2 linked regions of the Pseudovibrio sp. M1P-2-3 genome follow. The protein of the gene in region 2 interacts with the protein of the main gene of each other region in a pairwise test. Links are inferred from orthologs where the notes say so. Each region holds a gene or a part of one and is shown on either strand. Other genes may lie near its edges.

Region 1 (6,949 bases), 1.6 Mb from region 2 along the record:
TCAACAACCAACCGCTTGTACAGGCGCGAGTTTGTGCCGCCACCAAGAATGTCTGCGAAAATGTCTAGAGCTTCTGCTTCACGGTTATCGGCAGTCGTGTAACTGGGAACAACCCAGCCCATCTGTAGGGAGGGTTGCGCGACCCGCTGATCAAGGAGAGTAACTTCCCGCTCACCCCGAACATTTTGGATTTCCGGACGAATACGTTCCCCTGGCTCAGCGCGGCGTTCCAGTTTTCCATAGGTGGCTTTGGCAAGCGGGGCCACCTCATCCATCGTCACATCACCGGCAACCACCAGTACAGCATTATTGGGTGTATAGTAGGTATTGTAAAACTCGATGGCGTCCTCTTTGTTGAGGTTCGCAATCTCGCCCTCCCAGCCGACAACAGGCGTACCATAGGGGTGATTTGTGAATATCATCTGGTTAAAGGTTTCGGCCAATTGAGCGGCCGCGCTGTTGTCAATGCGCATGGCACGTTCTTCAAGCACCACATCACGTTCAGGAAGAACTTGCTTGTCTGTTAGAACAAGGTTTTCCATTCGGTCGGCTTCATAGCGCATAACCATTGGGAGGTGTTCTTTGGCAACCTGCTGATAGTAGGCTGTATAGTCTGAGGATGTGAAAGCGTTTTCCTGACCGCCAACCTGAGATACCTTTTGGGAGAACTCTCCTTCTGGTGTATTTGTGGTGCCTTTGAACATAAGGTGTTCAAGAAAATGGGCTATTCCGGACTTTCCGGGCTTTTCATCCGCAGCGCCCACTTTATACCAGACCATGTGGGTAACCACAGGGGATCTGTGGTCGGGAATCACCACCACCTGCATGCCGTTGTCCAGAGTTTTCGTTTCAACCTCTCCACCAATCTGGATTTGTTTGAAAGCCTTATTTTCTGAAGGGCTAGGGGGCTTTTCCAGTGCAAAGGCGGGGGAGCTGAGAAAAAGGCCCAATGCCAAAGCTTTTACAAGAGATGCTGCTCGCACGCGGTACTATCCTTTGTTGAGGTGGGCTTTATCTATATGGCATCAAATGATGAGATCACTATGAATTATTTGTCACATAGTGAAGTAGAAATGAAAAAAGCGCGGTAGGTGCCGCGCTTGGTATTCTTGAGCCTTCTAACTTTTAAATAACAGTTCCCAAGGTTTAACGGGGGATGCCTGTTTCAAGATCAATCCGTGCACCATCGTCAACTGCAGCGGTGTTCCGTTTTTTCTTGAACTCTTCCTCGTCGTCTTCTGGAGAAACGCTCACAGTATATCCGGCTGCTGGAATGTTGTAGGCCTGTGGAGGCTGTGTCAGGTAGCGGCGCTCCAACTTACAAGTTGCCAGATCTACCTCGTTATCGGAGGTCAGCTCACACAATGCCGTTTTGTCATCAGCAATTTTGGCTTTTGCTGCTTTGAAGTCGCGGCTCATTTGCTGGAGTTCGCGTGGTGTCAGCGGTTTGCCGTCCATGATGCGCTCATCTTGAAGCTCGCGGATCCGGTTTCTCTGCTGCTTAGGAAGGTTCTTTGTCAGCTCATGTGCTGCGGCCATTTGAGCCGCTGTAAGAGGCTTGCCGTCTTCTGTTTTAAAGAACTCACGCAGTTCTGCCATTTCCTGATCGCGTGTGTCCTTGGGCCAGTTGGCAGCAAGGTCAGCAACAGCGCGCTCATCGGGAGTTGGTAAGCGTTTTCTATCAGATGGCATAACCAGTGGAGCACGTTCGGTGTAGCTAATAGGCTCGCCTTTGGAGGCTTTAGCGCCAATAACTGTCAGAACAGAGCCGATCAGGTCTCCTTCTGCTTTTGTTTTCTCGGTACCATCCGAAAAACCATCAGTTCCGCTTACACATCCTGCTACAGCAAGGCAGAGTGTTGTTGCAGCTGATGTTTTCAGCAAAAGAGTTCCAATCCGACTACGCACTTTAAACTTCCTTGTTTTGCAAATTGCAGCAGAGGCACAGCACTTAACGAATAACCTTATAGCTTGCCTTAGAATTAAGTAACACTGTTTTGGTTAGCATACCTTGGGATTCGCAGCACCACTAGGCACCAATTGGCAAAATCGTGTTTAGAAAAGTTCCCAATCCCCTACATACTGACGTTTGAGGCAGCAATAAGGTTAAGTTTTCTTCTTTTTCTTTGAAAATAAACTGTCCCAGAACAGACCGGCTGCGCCAAGAACGATCCAAACGTCGGCAAGGTTGAAAACATACCATGAAAAGCTGTTCACGTGGAAATATAGATAATCCACCACTTGCCCGTAGTAGATACGATCAATACCGTTTCCGATAGCCCCAGCGAGTATTAGTCCAAGATATATGGATAAAGGTTTGCTGGAGCTTCGTACACCCCAAACCCAGATGGCAATTGCAGCCAGAACGGTGAAAACTGCGAGGGCCCATCGTCCAATTGGGTGATCTTGCTGGAAAAGTCCGTAGGAAACACCGCGATTCCAGACCAGAACAATATCCAATACTGGCAGCACGGAAATGAAGACATTGTTTGCCATATCATAGATATGGACTACCCAGATCTTCGCCAGCTGGTCTAACGCTGCACCGATAGTGGCGATGAGTGCAATAAGGGGGCTATAACGCCCCCAAGTCCATTGGCTTTTCATTCTGTTCCCTTTGTTGCACAGAATAGTGGGAAAGTGCGCAGCTATTTTGCTGCGCTTTCCAGTTCCCGCATTGCTGCTGCATCACGCAAAGTAATATCCGGATATTCTGGATCACTACCAACCTCAGGGAGAATCTTCCATGAGCGTGCGCACTTTTGCCCTTCTGCAAGGGCAGGAATGACGCCCACGCCTTCAATCTCATCCAGAGTAAAGGCACCATTAGGGGATGCTTCTGTACTAATTGCAATCTGGCTGGTGATGGCAATTTCCGCCAAATCCAACCCTTCAAGAGCACCCAGCAAGTCCTGATTGGTGATATACACGGTTGGATGTGCTTCCAAAGAGGAACCAATTCGCTTTTCCCGGCGTTCGATTTCCAAAGCGCCTGTGATGACGCGGCGAACACTGCGAATTTTTTCCCACTTCTGGGCAAGCTCATTGTTTTTCCAGTTTTCAGGAATAACAGCAAACTGTTCCAGATGAACGGACTGGCTATCCTTGCCATTGCGATATGTCCAGCACTCTTCAGATGAGAATGGCAGGATAGGGGCGAGCCATGTGACCAAATGACGGAACAGCTGGTCAATCACATAAAGGCTTGCTTTACGTTTCACAGAAGACTGAGGGTCACAGTAAAGAGCGTCTTTTCTTACATCGAAGTAGAAAGCCGACAGCTCAACGGTCATGAAGTTGAACAAGGTGGAGAAGATTTTCCTGAAGTCGAATGAGCTGTAAGCTGCACGAACAACTTCATCCAGCTCTGACAGGCGATGCAGCATGAGCTGTTCCAGCTCAGGCATGTCTTCAAGAGCAATCTCTTCACCTTTGTAATGGCCCAGAGCTCCAAGCATGAAGCGCAAAGTATTACGCAGTTTGCGATACGCATCTACGTTAGTCTTGATAATTTCTGGCCCAATGCGCTGGTCGTCAAGGTAATCAACGGACCCAACCCATAGGCGTAGAATATCCGCACCATACTGCTTGATGATATCTTGCGGAGCTACGGTGTTGCCCAGAGACTTTGACATCTTGCGGCCATGCTCGTCCATGGTAAAGCCATGGGTTACAACAGCATCGTATGGGGCGTGGCCACGCGTGCCACAACTCTCCAAAAGGGAAGAGTGGAACCAGCCGCGGTGTTGGTCTGTACCTTCAAGGTAAAGAACGTAATCATCTCCGCCGATACCCTTACGCTTGGGAGACAGTTCTTCGCGAGTTTCCAGACAAAACGCGTGTGTTGTGCCTGAATCAAACCATACGTCGAGAATGTCATCAACTTTCTCGAAGTCTTCAGCCTTGTAGGCTTCTCCTAGGAAACGCTGTGTAGCACCGTCTTCAAACCACGCGTCGGCCCCTTCATTGGTGAAAGCTTCAACTATGCGGTCGTTGACAGCGTCGTCAATCAATACCTCTCCGCTTTCCTTATTGACGAAAATGGAGATGGGCACACCCCACGCACGCTGGCGGGAAAGAACCCAGTCAGGACGTGATTCGATCATGTTATTGATGCGGTTCTGACCGGAGGCGGGAACAAAGCGGGTTTCTGAAATTGCTTTGAGAGCTCGCCCGCGCAGTGTGTCCTTTTGAGCTTCTTGGGAAAGCTCTTTATCCATGTAGACAAACCACTGCGGAGTATTGCGGAAAATCAGTGGAGCTTTGGAGCGCCAGGAGTGCGGGTAAGAGTGTTTGATTCTAGCCCGCGCAATAAGGGAACCAACTTCATTCAGCTTTTCTATAACAGCTTTGTTGGTTGATCCGTCTTTGCCTTTACGGTCCAGAATGTATTTTCCTTCAAACAAAGGCACATGCGGGTAGTAAGCCCCGTCTTCCTGAACGGTCAAAGGCACTTGTTCCGTACCGGCCTTTTTAAAGGCTTCACGATTGTCTAGAAACATTTGGAAGTCTTCTGCACCGTGACCGGGGGCAGTGTGCACAAAACCTGTACCTGCATCCTCCGTTACATGCTCACCGGAAAGCATTGGAACGAAGAAGTCGTAGTACCCATTTGCTTCGGCTGCGCCACGGAATGGGTGAGCGCAATATTCGATTTTGGAAGGATCGACATCAGCAACCTTTTCAAAGGCATCAACACGTGCTGATTTAAAGACACTCTCGGCCAGAGCGTGTGCCAGGATAATTTCTTCTCCAACCTTTATCCAATTGTCGTCAGCTGCCTGTGTAACTTTATAGAGCCCATATCCAATGGTATTAGAGAACGAAATTGCACGGTTTGCGGGAATCGTCCAAGGAGTTGTAGTCCAGATAACGACATTCTTGCCAACAAGAGCTTCGTCGCCTGTGAGAACAGGGAACTTGACCCAAATGGCGTGGGACTCGTGATCTTCGTATTCGACTTCTGCTTCGGCAAGAGCGGTTTTTTCAACGATGGACCACATGACTGGCTTGGAACCGCGATACAGCTGGCCAGAACTGGCAAACTTCATCAGTTCTTTGGCAATGATCGCTTCACTGTCATAGTTCATAGTGAGGTATGGATTGCTCCAATCACCCTCAATGCCTAGACGCTTGAATTCTTCTTTTTGAACATCAATCCACTTGCCTGCAAAGTCACGGCACTCTCGGCGGAATTCATTGACCGGAACAGCGTCTTTATTTTTGCCTTTTTTACGGTACTGCTCTTCAATTTTCCATTCGATGGGCAGCCCATGACAATCCCAACCCGGCACATAATGGGCATTGTAGCCCTGCATCTGCATGGAGCGGTTGATGATGTCCTTCAGGACTTTGTTCAATGCATGACCAATATGGATATTACCGTTTGCATAGGGGGGGCCATCGTGAAGGATAAACTTTGGCTTACCAGCAGCCTGTTCCCGCAGCTGTTTAAAAAGGTTTTCCTCTTTCCAGCGCTCAAGGATTTTAGGCTCATTCTTAGGAAGGCCGGCCCGCATTGGAAAGTCAGTCTTTGGCAGATTGAGCGTCTCGGAGTAATCTCTGGTCGCACTCTCAGTCATAATTATATCCGGTAAGTCAGAGGCAATGTTGCCGTAAATCTAGGAATTGCAGTGCTTGAGTATAAAAAGCACGTATGAAACAGGGTTTTAGCTTTAAGGGCTAAAGCAAGGTCCCGGTCCTTCGGGGCGCACACTAAAGGGCGCCTCAGCCGAAGGCCGGGCCAATAATTCGCGCTGCCACTTTTCCAAAAGTCACTGGCGATTTGTGCCCTGCCAAGCTGCTTTGGTGCAAATAGCTGCAAGGAATGTCCACTACACAAAACATGGAGATGCTTTTAGCAGCGCTTTCACAGGGAATAAAGAGGAGTGAATGATAAACTGCAAATTTATATGCCTGCGGGTTAAAGGGCCTGGAGCTGATGTGTTTTCTTTTGGGTGGAATGCCTAGAGAGCTCTGTCCAGATCAGAAAGAGGCTGAACAGAGGCAATAATTGCCCGCGATTCAGCGCTGTCCTGATCCATTTGAGCAATAAGCGCTTCCACACTATCGAACTTTAATTCGGAGCGAATGAAGCCAAGTATGAAAACCTGTAGTTCTTTGTCGTAGAGGTCCCCAGAAAAATTAAAGAGGTGAACTTCGAGAAGAGGGGCGCCATTGTCGAATGTTGGACGGCTTCCAAAGCTGGCGACGCCGTCCTGGAGTTTTCCATCCACCATAACTCTCACAGCATAAATGCCGTATTTCAAGATACAGTTGTCAGCCAGTTTCAGATTTGCGGTGGGGTAGCCGAGGTCACGTCCACGTTTTTCTCCGTGCTGAACAGTAGCTTCCACGAAGAAACGGTAACCAAGCAAGCCGTTTGCCAACGCTATGTCGCCATCGGCTAAAGCTGTGCGTATACGGCTGGAGGAGATAACGTCTTGCCCCTCATCTTTTTCAGCGCCAACAATTGTCACATGAAAGTCGTTGGCTTTTCCAGCAGCTTTGAGGAATTTTGGTGTTCCCTTTCGCTGTCTTCCAAAATGAAAATCATAGCCAGTGATGCTTTGTGTAATGCCAAGCTTGTCAACCAAGATGTCTTCGACAAAACTTTCAGCGGACATTCCAGCAAAGTCTTTGTTGAATGGAATTTGAATAACACCGTCGAGGCCTGCTGCCTGTAATATTTCGGCTTTTGCATGAGCGGGTGTTAAGCGAAAGACAGGTGCATCTGGTTTGAAAAATGTCCGAGGATGAGGTTCGAATGTCATTGCCAGAGCTGGAACACCTTGCTTTTTCGCCTCTTGCAAGGTGAGATCAAGAACTGCTCTATGGCCTCGGTGTACGCCATCAAAATTTCCTATGGCTACAACTCCTCCGCGCAGATGCTCTGGCACCGCGGAAAGATCTGTTAGAACAGTAAAAGGTTTGGCCTGCGCTGGGTTCT
Region 2 (7,911 bases):
GGCACTGAACAAAGGGCGCGGTGAATGTTTCGCTGCGCCCGTTCATTTGCCACGCTCCCCCCAGCTCTCCCATAGTAACAATGGCACCTTGAAGGTTATAGGTTCTCACCAGCTCATCAGCGGCACGTCTGGCCTCATCCAGTGTCTTTGGAACCGTGCCCAGTAAACTTCCCGCTTCATGGGCATTTGGCGTTAATATATCAAAGCTCGCCAGCTGCTGGGGTGTCCATGCCGGATTGGGGGCAGGGGCCGGATCCATGATTACCAGCGCTCCCCCCTTGCGTGCCATGCTGGCCGCTTTCATGGAAACCGAGATGCTGACTTCGTTTTGCAACAGCAAAACATCGCACTGTGTCAGTATTTTCTCAAAGGGGGCCAGATGAGCCGCTTTCAAAGCTCCATTTGCGCCGCTGGCAATACGGATAAGATTGTCGCCCTCAGGTCCCACATCGATAAACGCAAGGCCGGTCGAGTATTCCTCGAGTTCTGTCAGGCGCACTGATACGCCAAGCTTTTCCAGATCCTGCTTTGCGTTTGCGCCAAAGCTATCAGTGCCGATACCGCCGATAAACTCTGTTCTGGCTCCAAGCCGGGCAGCGGCAGCCGCCTGATTGGCACCTTTCCCACCCAAAGTAATAGAGGTCTGGCGAACGGCAATTGTTTCACCCACATTAGGCCAGCGGTCCAGATAACTGAACAGGTCTACATTAATGCTTCCGACAACAGCTATGGTGTTCAAAACGCTACTCCACTCACTAGAATTATATTTGCATAGGGAGTTGCTTCCCCAGAGCGTATGATCGCCCTTGCTTTTGAAGTGCGTGTTTTGAAGTGCTCATGGGATATACGCTTTTCCGTAATGCCTTTGTCTTGTTGTTGCTCACGCCATATGGAAAGTTCTAAATCGATCAAACCCGATAGCTCGGGGCTTGCTTCATCTGCCCAAATGGCCTGTTCAATTATTAACTCTGAACGCAAAGTTCTGATAATTTCCGCAAAGCGGGGCACACCGTATGTGAGGGCTAGATCAATAACCGGAACGTTTGCCGGTGCCGGCAGGCCTGCATCGGCAATGACAATTTCATCCAAGTGCCCCAGCGAGGCAACAAGGGAGCTGACTTCTTTGTTTATGAGGGGGGTACGCTTCATTTTGCTGCGAACTTTGCACGGTAGTAATCCAGAACCACAGCGAAGATGATGACAACACCTGTAATCATTTGCCGCATGAAATCGCTCAAGCCAATGAGGATAAGGCCATTTGCCAAGACGCCGATAATAAAGGCACCAAGCAGTGTGCCGATAATGGAGCCGCGTCCGCCGCTCAGGCTTGTGCCGCCGATGATCACCGCAGCGATGGCATTGAGTTCAAATCCGATCCCAGCAATGGGGCTGGAGATACTCAGCCTTGCCATATAAACGACAGCCGCAATGCCAGCGGTTAATCCGCAAATGGTGAAGGCGGCAATCTTGTAGCGATTAACTGAGTGGCCAGCCAGCCGCACCGCCTCTTCGTTGTTGCCAATACCATAGATCAGGCGGCCAAATACGGTGAAGTTCAAAACGAACCAAGCAATAAACACCAGCAGCAGCGCAACCAGAAATACCACCGGAATGCCGTAGATGAGGGCGGAGCCGAACTCTTCAAAGGCAAACGGGAAGGAATAGATGGTTTGTGCGCCCGATACCTGCAGCGCGCCGCCACGGGCAATATTCAGCATGCCCAAGGTGATGATAAAGGAGGGCACTGACCAGTAGGCACTTATGGCGCCGTTCACAAAACCGCAAAGCACGCCCGCCATTGTTGCTGCAACCACTGCTAGGGCAATGGCCTCAGGCGCTCCAATGCCGGGCAAAGTGATCGCCTTTCCGGCAATCACGGCTGCAAATGCCATGACCGAGCCAACGGACAGGTCGATCCCGCCAATTAAGATTACAAAGGTCATTCCAACCGCAAGAATGAGGTTGATGGTAATCTGTGTCAGAATATTCGTTATGTTGTTGGCACTTAAGAAGTGTTCGCTAATCAGGGAAAAGAACACAATCATTGCCAGCAGGGCCAGCCCAATACCTGCTTTGTGCAGGACAGTTTGGACTGAGAGACCGAGGGAGGGAAAGGAACTTTCGGAAAGAGTTTTTGTTGTCATGTGCGCTGTTCCTCAGCTGAAGTGCTGTGTCCATATGCTAGTTTTAAAATGTTCTGTTCGCTGTAATCATCTGGAAGGAGCTCGCCCTGTATCTGGTGTTCAGACAAAACCAGAATGCGATCGGCCAGTGTCATGAGTTCGGGAATTTCCGAGGAGACAACAAGAAGGGACATGCCTTCTTCAGCCAAGCCTTTTAAGAGCGTATAGATTTCGGCCTTTGCGCCCACATCCACCCCGCGCGTGGGTTCGTCAAGCAGCAGGACCTGCGGCTTACCTGCAAGCCATTTTGCCAATACAACTTTTTGCTGGTTACCGCCGGACAGGCTGGAAGCGGGATCGCCCAGTTTGCCATACTTCAGTTTCAGCCGTTCAGATGAGCGCGTTGCCTGCCGGTTTTCTTTTGAGAAGTTAAGAATGCCAGTTTGGGAAACCTTGCCCAAATTAACCAGCGAGACGTTTGCCGCGATCGGCATATCCAGAATGAGGCCTTCGTCTTTCCTGTCCTCGGTGACAAAACCAATTGCGGCGGCAATGGCATCGCGTGGACCTTTAATATGCAGGGGAACTCCGTCCCGATATATTTTCCCGCTCTGAAGCCGATCTAAACCAAACAGCCCTCGCAAAATCTCGGTTCTGCCAGAGCCCACCAGACCCGCAATTCCCAGAATTTCTCCCTTTTTCAATTGAAAGGAGAGACCCGTGCCGCTTTTGTTTGCCTGCGTGCAAAGGTTCTCAACCTCAAGAGCATTCACCTCAGCGTATTGTGTGAAGTTTCGGTGAGTGGTGGTCTGCTGCACCTGTCGCCCAACCATTTTCTCGATTATTGCAACGGGTGTTGTGTCTGCGACGTCAACTGTGCAAACGGTTTTCCCGTTGCGAAAAACAGTGATGCGATCACAGATGGTAAAAACTTCATTCAAGTGGTGCGATACGAAAACGACTGTCACGCCTTTGGCTTTAATTGCTGAGACGATTTCGAACAAACGACCCGTTTCCCGTTCAGTGAGGGTGGCCGTTGGTTCATCCAATATGAGAATTTTGCTCTCAGACTGGAGCGCTCTGGCGATTTCTACAAGCTGGCGATGGGCAATGCCGAGGCTGCTAACAGGCTGCGTGACATCAATATTACTCAAGCCAATTGCATCAAGTGCCGTGCGGGCCCTTTTCTTGAGCTCGCTGCGATTAAGCAAACCAAGTTTTGTTTTTGGCAGCTGTTCTATGGATATGTTTTCAGCAATGCTCAAATGGTCAAGCAAGTTGAACTCTTGATGGACAACCTGAACTCCTGAGCTTTTTGCTGTGCTCGGGCCTTCGGGCCGGTAGTCCCTGCCATCCAGTGAAATTGCTCCCAAATCATGAGGAAAGACCCCTGAGAGGACTTTAATCAAGGTCGACTTTCCTGCTCCGTTTTCACCAACAAGGGCGTGAACTTCCCCCTGCCGCAATGAAAAATCGACCCCGTCGAGGGCTTTCACGCCTCCAAAGTGTTTTTTTACGCCTTTAACACTTAGAAGAGAGGCTGCAGTCTCATTGCCAAGGGGAGCGGTTTGTGGGGCGCCTGTCATTATGCTTCCGTTTGTCTATATAGGAACCGTGGTGGGCTGCCTCCGCACTTGGCAAAGCACATGCGGAGGCTCTTGAAGCAGTTTTTATTGCGCAACAACCAGAGAAATCGGTGTTTTAACCCAGCCTTTGAGCGGCTCGCCCCCTTGGACAACTTCCAGTGCCAGATCAATGGCATTTGCGGCCATATCTGTTCCGAACTGGTCAACAGTTGCCAGCATTTGTCCGTCATTGATCATCGGAGTGACTGCAGGGATATTGTCAAAGCCAACCACGAGAATGTCTTCTCTTCCGGCACTTTCAATGGCTTTTACCACGCCAAGCGCCATGGAATCGTTTGCAGCCATTACGCCTTGAATGTCTGGGTGAGCCGTGAGCATATTTGAAAAGACGGAATTGGCTTCCTCGGTTTCCCAGTGGGCGGTGCGGCTATCGAGCAGGTTCAGCTCATAGGTGGCCACAGAATCTTCAAAGCCCAGACGGCGCTGGTTAGCATTGTCAGCACCAGGGTTGCCTTCGATAATGACAACCTTACCACCCTTGCCGAGCGTTTTACCAAGAGCATCACCGGCAAGTTTTGCCCCGCCTCTGTTATCGGGGCCCACAAATGCCAGCTCGACACCCTGTTGTTTCTTTGCCTCAGCATCCAGTGCAACGTCAAAGTTAACAACCACGATACCGGCTTTCATGGCTTTTTTAAGCGGGCGCACCATGGCACGAGAGTCAGCAGGGGCCACAACGATTGCGTCAACACCTTGGGTAATGAAATTCTCCACGGCATTAATCTGGGATTCAAAATCAGTCTCGTTCTGCATGCCCACCGCAAGCAGCTCATAGTCGCCGCGCTTTGCCTGATGCTCTTTCGCGCCTACCATCATATTTTGGAAAAATTCATTGGCCAAAGACTTCATGATCAGGCCAACACGTGGCTTTTCATCGGCTAAGGCTGTGCCACCGAGCAGTGTAAGACCAGTTACCGCAGTAGCTGCAAACTTGAGCAAACCCATAGTAAATCTCCCTATTATAGATTCGAATGCAATCTCCCGAATTTGCGCAAACGAATCGTCGTTATATGAGCACTCAAGTTTTTTGAGGTCAATATGAAACGTTTCATTTATTTGAATGCTTTCATATTTTATGTTGATTTCCAGATTCTGACTGCGAAGCATAAAGGGCGCGCGCGGTAAACTTGTCGAAAGACCCAGCTGCTTGTACCAGCAGTGATAACGCACAATCGATAGTTTGTGGTCTGGATACCGGATCGGCGCTTCATCTGTCCGGTGTGACCTAAGGCGGGCTGATCTCGCCGCACATTCCGCCGTCATCCCATCAAATGAGTCGGGATTCAAGCATACCCATAGGTTTGCAATAATGCGGATAGGTATTCGTTGGTGCTCTGAGGAAACACATGTGTGATGTGCACAAGGGAGGCAGTAACCAAGGCGCTACAACAGAACTGACTGGTAAGTGCCCCCGCTATTTAAATATGAAGCGGGGACTTGAAGCACTTATATAAGCTGGTTTGTAGAGGTAAAGGCTAGGAAGCTTGTTCGAATGCGTGAGCGAGCCGGACAAAGCCTTCCACATCAATCTCCTCGGCTCGGGCTGTCGGCTTTATTCCTGCTGAAGTGATAATGGCCTCCGCATCGGGGTTTAACGCCTTCAAGCTTGCCCGCAACATTTTCCTTCGCTGCCCAAAGGCGGCCCCTGTTATTTTCTCCAGGGACCTTATAGGGCAGCTGAGAGGCTCTTCCCGTGGAAGCAGCTGGACAACTGCCGATGTTACTTTAGGGGGAGGGGTGAAAGCTTTGGGGTTCAGGTCAAACAGGATGTCCGTGTGGCATCTCCAGTTGGCAAGAACTCCCAGCCGCCCATAGGCCTTGGAGCCGGGACTTGCCACGATACGTTCACCCACTTCTTTTTGGAACATGAGTGTGAGTGAGGACCAAAACGGAGGCCACTGATCCATAGTCAACCAGCTCAATAGCAACTGGGTTCCCACATTGTAGGGAAGGTTCGCGACAATTTTGATAGGCCCGTCCGCCAGCTCGGCAGGGTTATACTTAAGCGCATCTCCCTCAATTACTTTCAAGCGGCCATCATAATGATCGCTTATCTGCTGGAGAGCAGGAAGACAACGAGTATCTTTTTCAATTGCGATAACCTGTTTGGCTCCTTCTGCCAGAAGTGCTCTGGTCAGTCCGCCGGGGCCAGGGCCCACCTCGATAACTGTCGTATCTTCCAAAGGACCGGAAGAGCGCGCGATGCGGCTTGTCAGGTTCAGGTCCAGTAGGAAATTTTGGCCAAGCGATTTACGCGCATTAAGGCCATGCTCCTCGATTACCTCTCGAAGCGGTGGAAGACTATCAATTTGAGACATTAAACGAGCTCTGGTTCGGCAAGGGCCACAGCAAGACGCATGGCAGCAGATAGACTACCCGCTGAAGCTTTTCCCGTGCCTGCCAGCGAAAAGGCTGTTCCATGGTCAGGGGAGGTGCGTACAAACGGAAGTCCAAGGGTTACATTTACAGTTTCGTCAAAGGCGATCGTCTTGACGGGGATTAGCGCCTGATCGTGATAGGCGGCTAGAACCACATCATAGCTGTTTCGTGCACCCGGGTGGAAGATGGTATCTGCCGGATGCGGGCCGCTCGCCTCTATACCTTCTTCTTGAAGTTTTTTAATGGCAGGAAGGATTACGTCCCGGTCTTCTAGGCCCATTGTCCCATTTTCACCGGCATGAGGGTTAAGGCCGCAGATTGCAAGTCTGGGACTGGCAAGCCCAAAGCGTGCTTTCATGTCCCGGTGGACAATTCTGGCTTTCTCAATGATGAGATCTTCCGTTAAAGTCGCCGGAACCTCTTGAAGGGGGATGTGAACTGTTAAAGGAACAGTCATCAGCTGCGGACCGGCAAGCAACATCACGGGGGTGGGTTCCACGCCATCCATGTCTGTTGCAAGTGAGGCAAGATACTCGGTATGCCCGGGGTGTTTGAACCCGGCTGAATACAAAGAGGATTTACAGATCGGGTTGGTTACGACCGCATCCGCACGGTTTGTCTGCACATGCTGCACAGCAGTGGCAATGGATTCCAGAACCAGCGCCGCATTTGTTGAAGACGGAACCCCGCAAGAGGCGCTCACAGAACCACTGAGAGGAACCACAGGCAGGTGTGTGTCAAAGGCAAAACGTGCGTTTTCCGGCGTGGTTTCCTTTATCTTCATGGGCAAGCCCAGCAGTTTTATGCGCTCTTGGATAAAGGCGGGATCAGCTATCAGGTAGAAGCAAGGAATATCCCGTTTATATCGCTCCTGCCATGCAAGGAGTGTAATATCGGGCCCGATACCCGAAGGGTCTCCCATTGTCACGGCAAGAGCTTTTTTGGCACGTCTCATATATTTATATAGCCTGACTAGCGTTCTTCGATAATTGCATTGGAGCGTAGATCCCGCAGGTAACGGCGCGACAGTTGCTGCCCTTCGCGGTTGCGAAGCTCGCCTTCCATCTCTGCGCGGGCCACAGCATCGGTCTGAATCCGGCTCTTGTCACAAAGGGCGAGCATTGCAAATCCGCTTGGGCTTTTCTTCGCAGGTGTCAGACGGCCAACGGAAATCTTTTCAAGCTCTTTTAATGTGGAGGGCTGCAATTCATTTTCCAGTTTACGACCCACCGGCTTTACAACAACTTCCTTCAGGCCGTTGGCAATGCGCAGTCCCTCTCTACAGGAGGTGAAACGGCTCCGCAGTTTTTGAATTTCTTTTTGTCGGCTCCGCTTGTAAGAAGCGCTGGCATTACCGGGAACCACAAAAATAATCTGCTGGAGATCATATTCGATAGCCGTATTGCTGGCGCCCTTTTGTGAGCCTTGAAGTGCAGCAATCACATCAGATTCGTTGATACGGACCGTGGCACGAAAACGGCGCATGACAATATCCTGCCAAGAGATTTCGGCGCGCAGTCTGTCCTTAAGGGTCTTGGAATTTACACCGCTCTGACCAAGGGCCTGCCTGAACTGGCTGGGTGATAACTTCACACGCCGCGCAATTGAAGCAAATGCTTCATCCACCTGCTTGTCGGTGACTTTAATGCCAATACGATCAGCTTCCTGAAGTTTCAGCGCTTCTTCGATCAGCTCTTCACGCGCCCTTCGATTGGCTACCGATTTTGGAGCGCGGGTTGTCAGCGTTATAAGCTTGGATCTTT

The links.
Region 1: the proteins of P6574_RS08590 (region 2) and ileS interact in binary tests that used the Escherichia coli proteins (3 or more experiments, as listed by UniProt). The link is inferred for Pseudovibrio sp. M1P-2-3 from one-to-one orthologs.

The regions. Positions count from the first base shown.
Region 1 is NZ_JARRCW010000001.1:3,479,422-3,486,370, reverse strand. What follows is about bases 2,449-5,933. They hold ileS (isoleucine--tRNA ligase), read right to left. Parts: upstream 5,583-5,933; coding sequence 2,649-5,582; downstream 2,449-2,648. Other genes in these bases: lspA (signal peptidase II), read right to left, coding at 2,449-2,607. In the rest of the region: P6574_RS15265 (M16 family metallopeptidase), read right to left, coding at 1-983; P6574_RS15260 (hypothetical protein), read right to left, coding at 1,147-1,908; more of lspA, read right to left, coding at 2,107-2,448; P6574_RS15245 (bifunctional riboflavin kinase/FAD synthetase), read right to left, coding at 5,967-6,949. UniProt on the Escherichia coli protein: Catalyzes the attachment of isoleucine to tRNA(Ile). As IleRS can inadvertently accommodate and process structurally similar amino acids such as valine, to avoid such errors it has two additional distinct tRNA(Ile)-dependent editing activities.
Region 2 is NZ_JARRCW010000001.1:1,887,848-1,895,758, forward strand. The notes cover bases 2,755-5,569. They hold P6574_RS08590 (sugar ABC transporter substrate-binding protein), read right to left. Parts: upstream 4,715-5,569; coding sequence 3,794-4,714; downstream 2,755-3,793. Other genes in these bases: P6574_RS08585 (sugar ABC transporter ATP-binding protein), read right to left, coding at 2,755-3,709; rsmA (16S rRNA (adenine(1518)-N(6)/adenine(1519)-N(6))-dimethyltransferase RsmA), read right to left, coding at 5,245-5,569. In the rest of the region: P6574_RS08570 (ribokinase), read right to left, coding at 1-739; rbsD (D-ribose pyranase), read right to left, coding at 736-1,149; P6574_RS08580 (ABC transporter permease), read right to left, coding at 1,146-2,144; more of P6574_RS08585, read right to left, coding at 2,141-2,754; more of rsmA, read right to left, coding at 5,570-6,087; 4-hydroxythreonine-4-phosphate dehydrogenase PdxA, read right to left, coding at 6,087-7,103; P6574_RS08605 (SurA N-terminal domain-containing protein), read right to left, coding at 7,121-7,911. UniProt on the Escherichia coli protein: Part of the ABC transporter complex RbsABC involved in ribose import. Binds ribose. Also serves as the primary chemoreceptor for chemotaxis.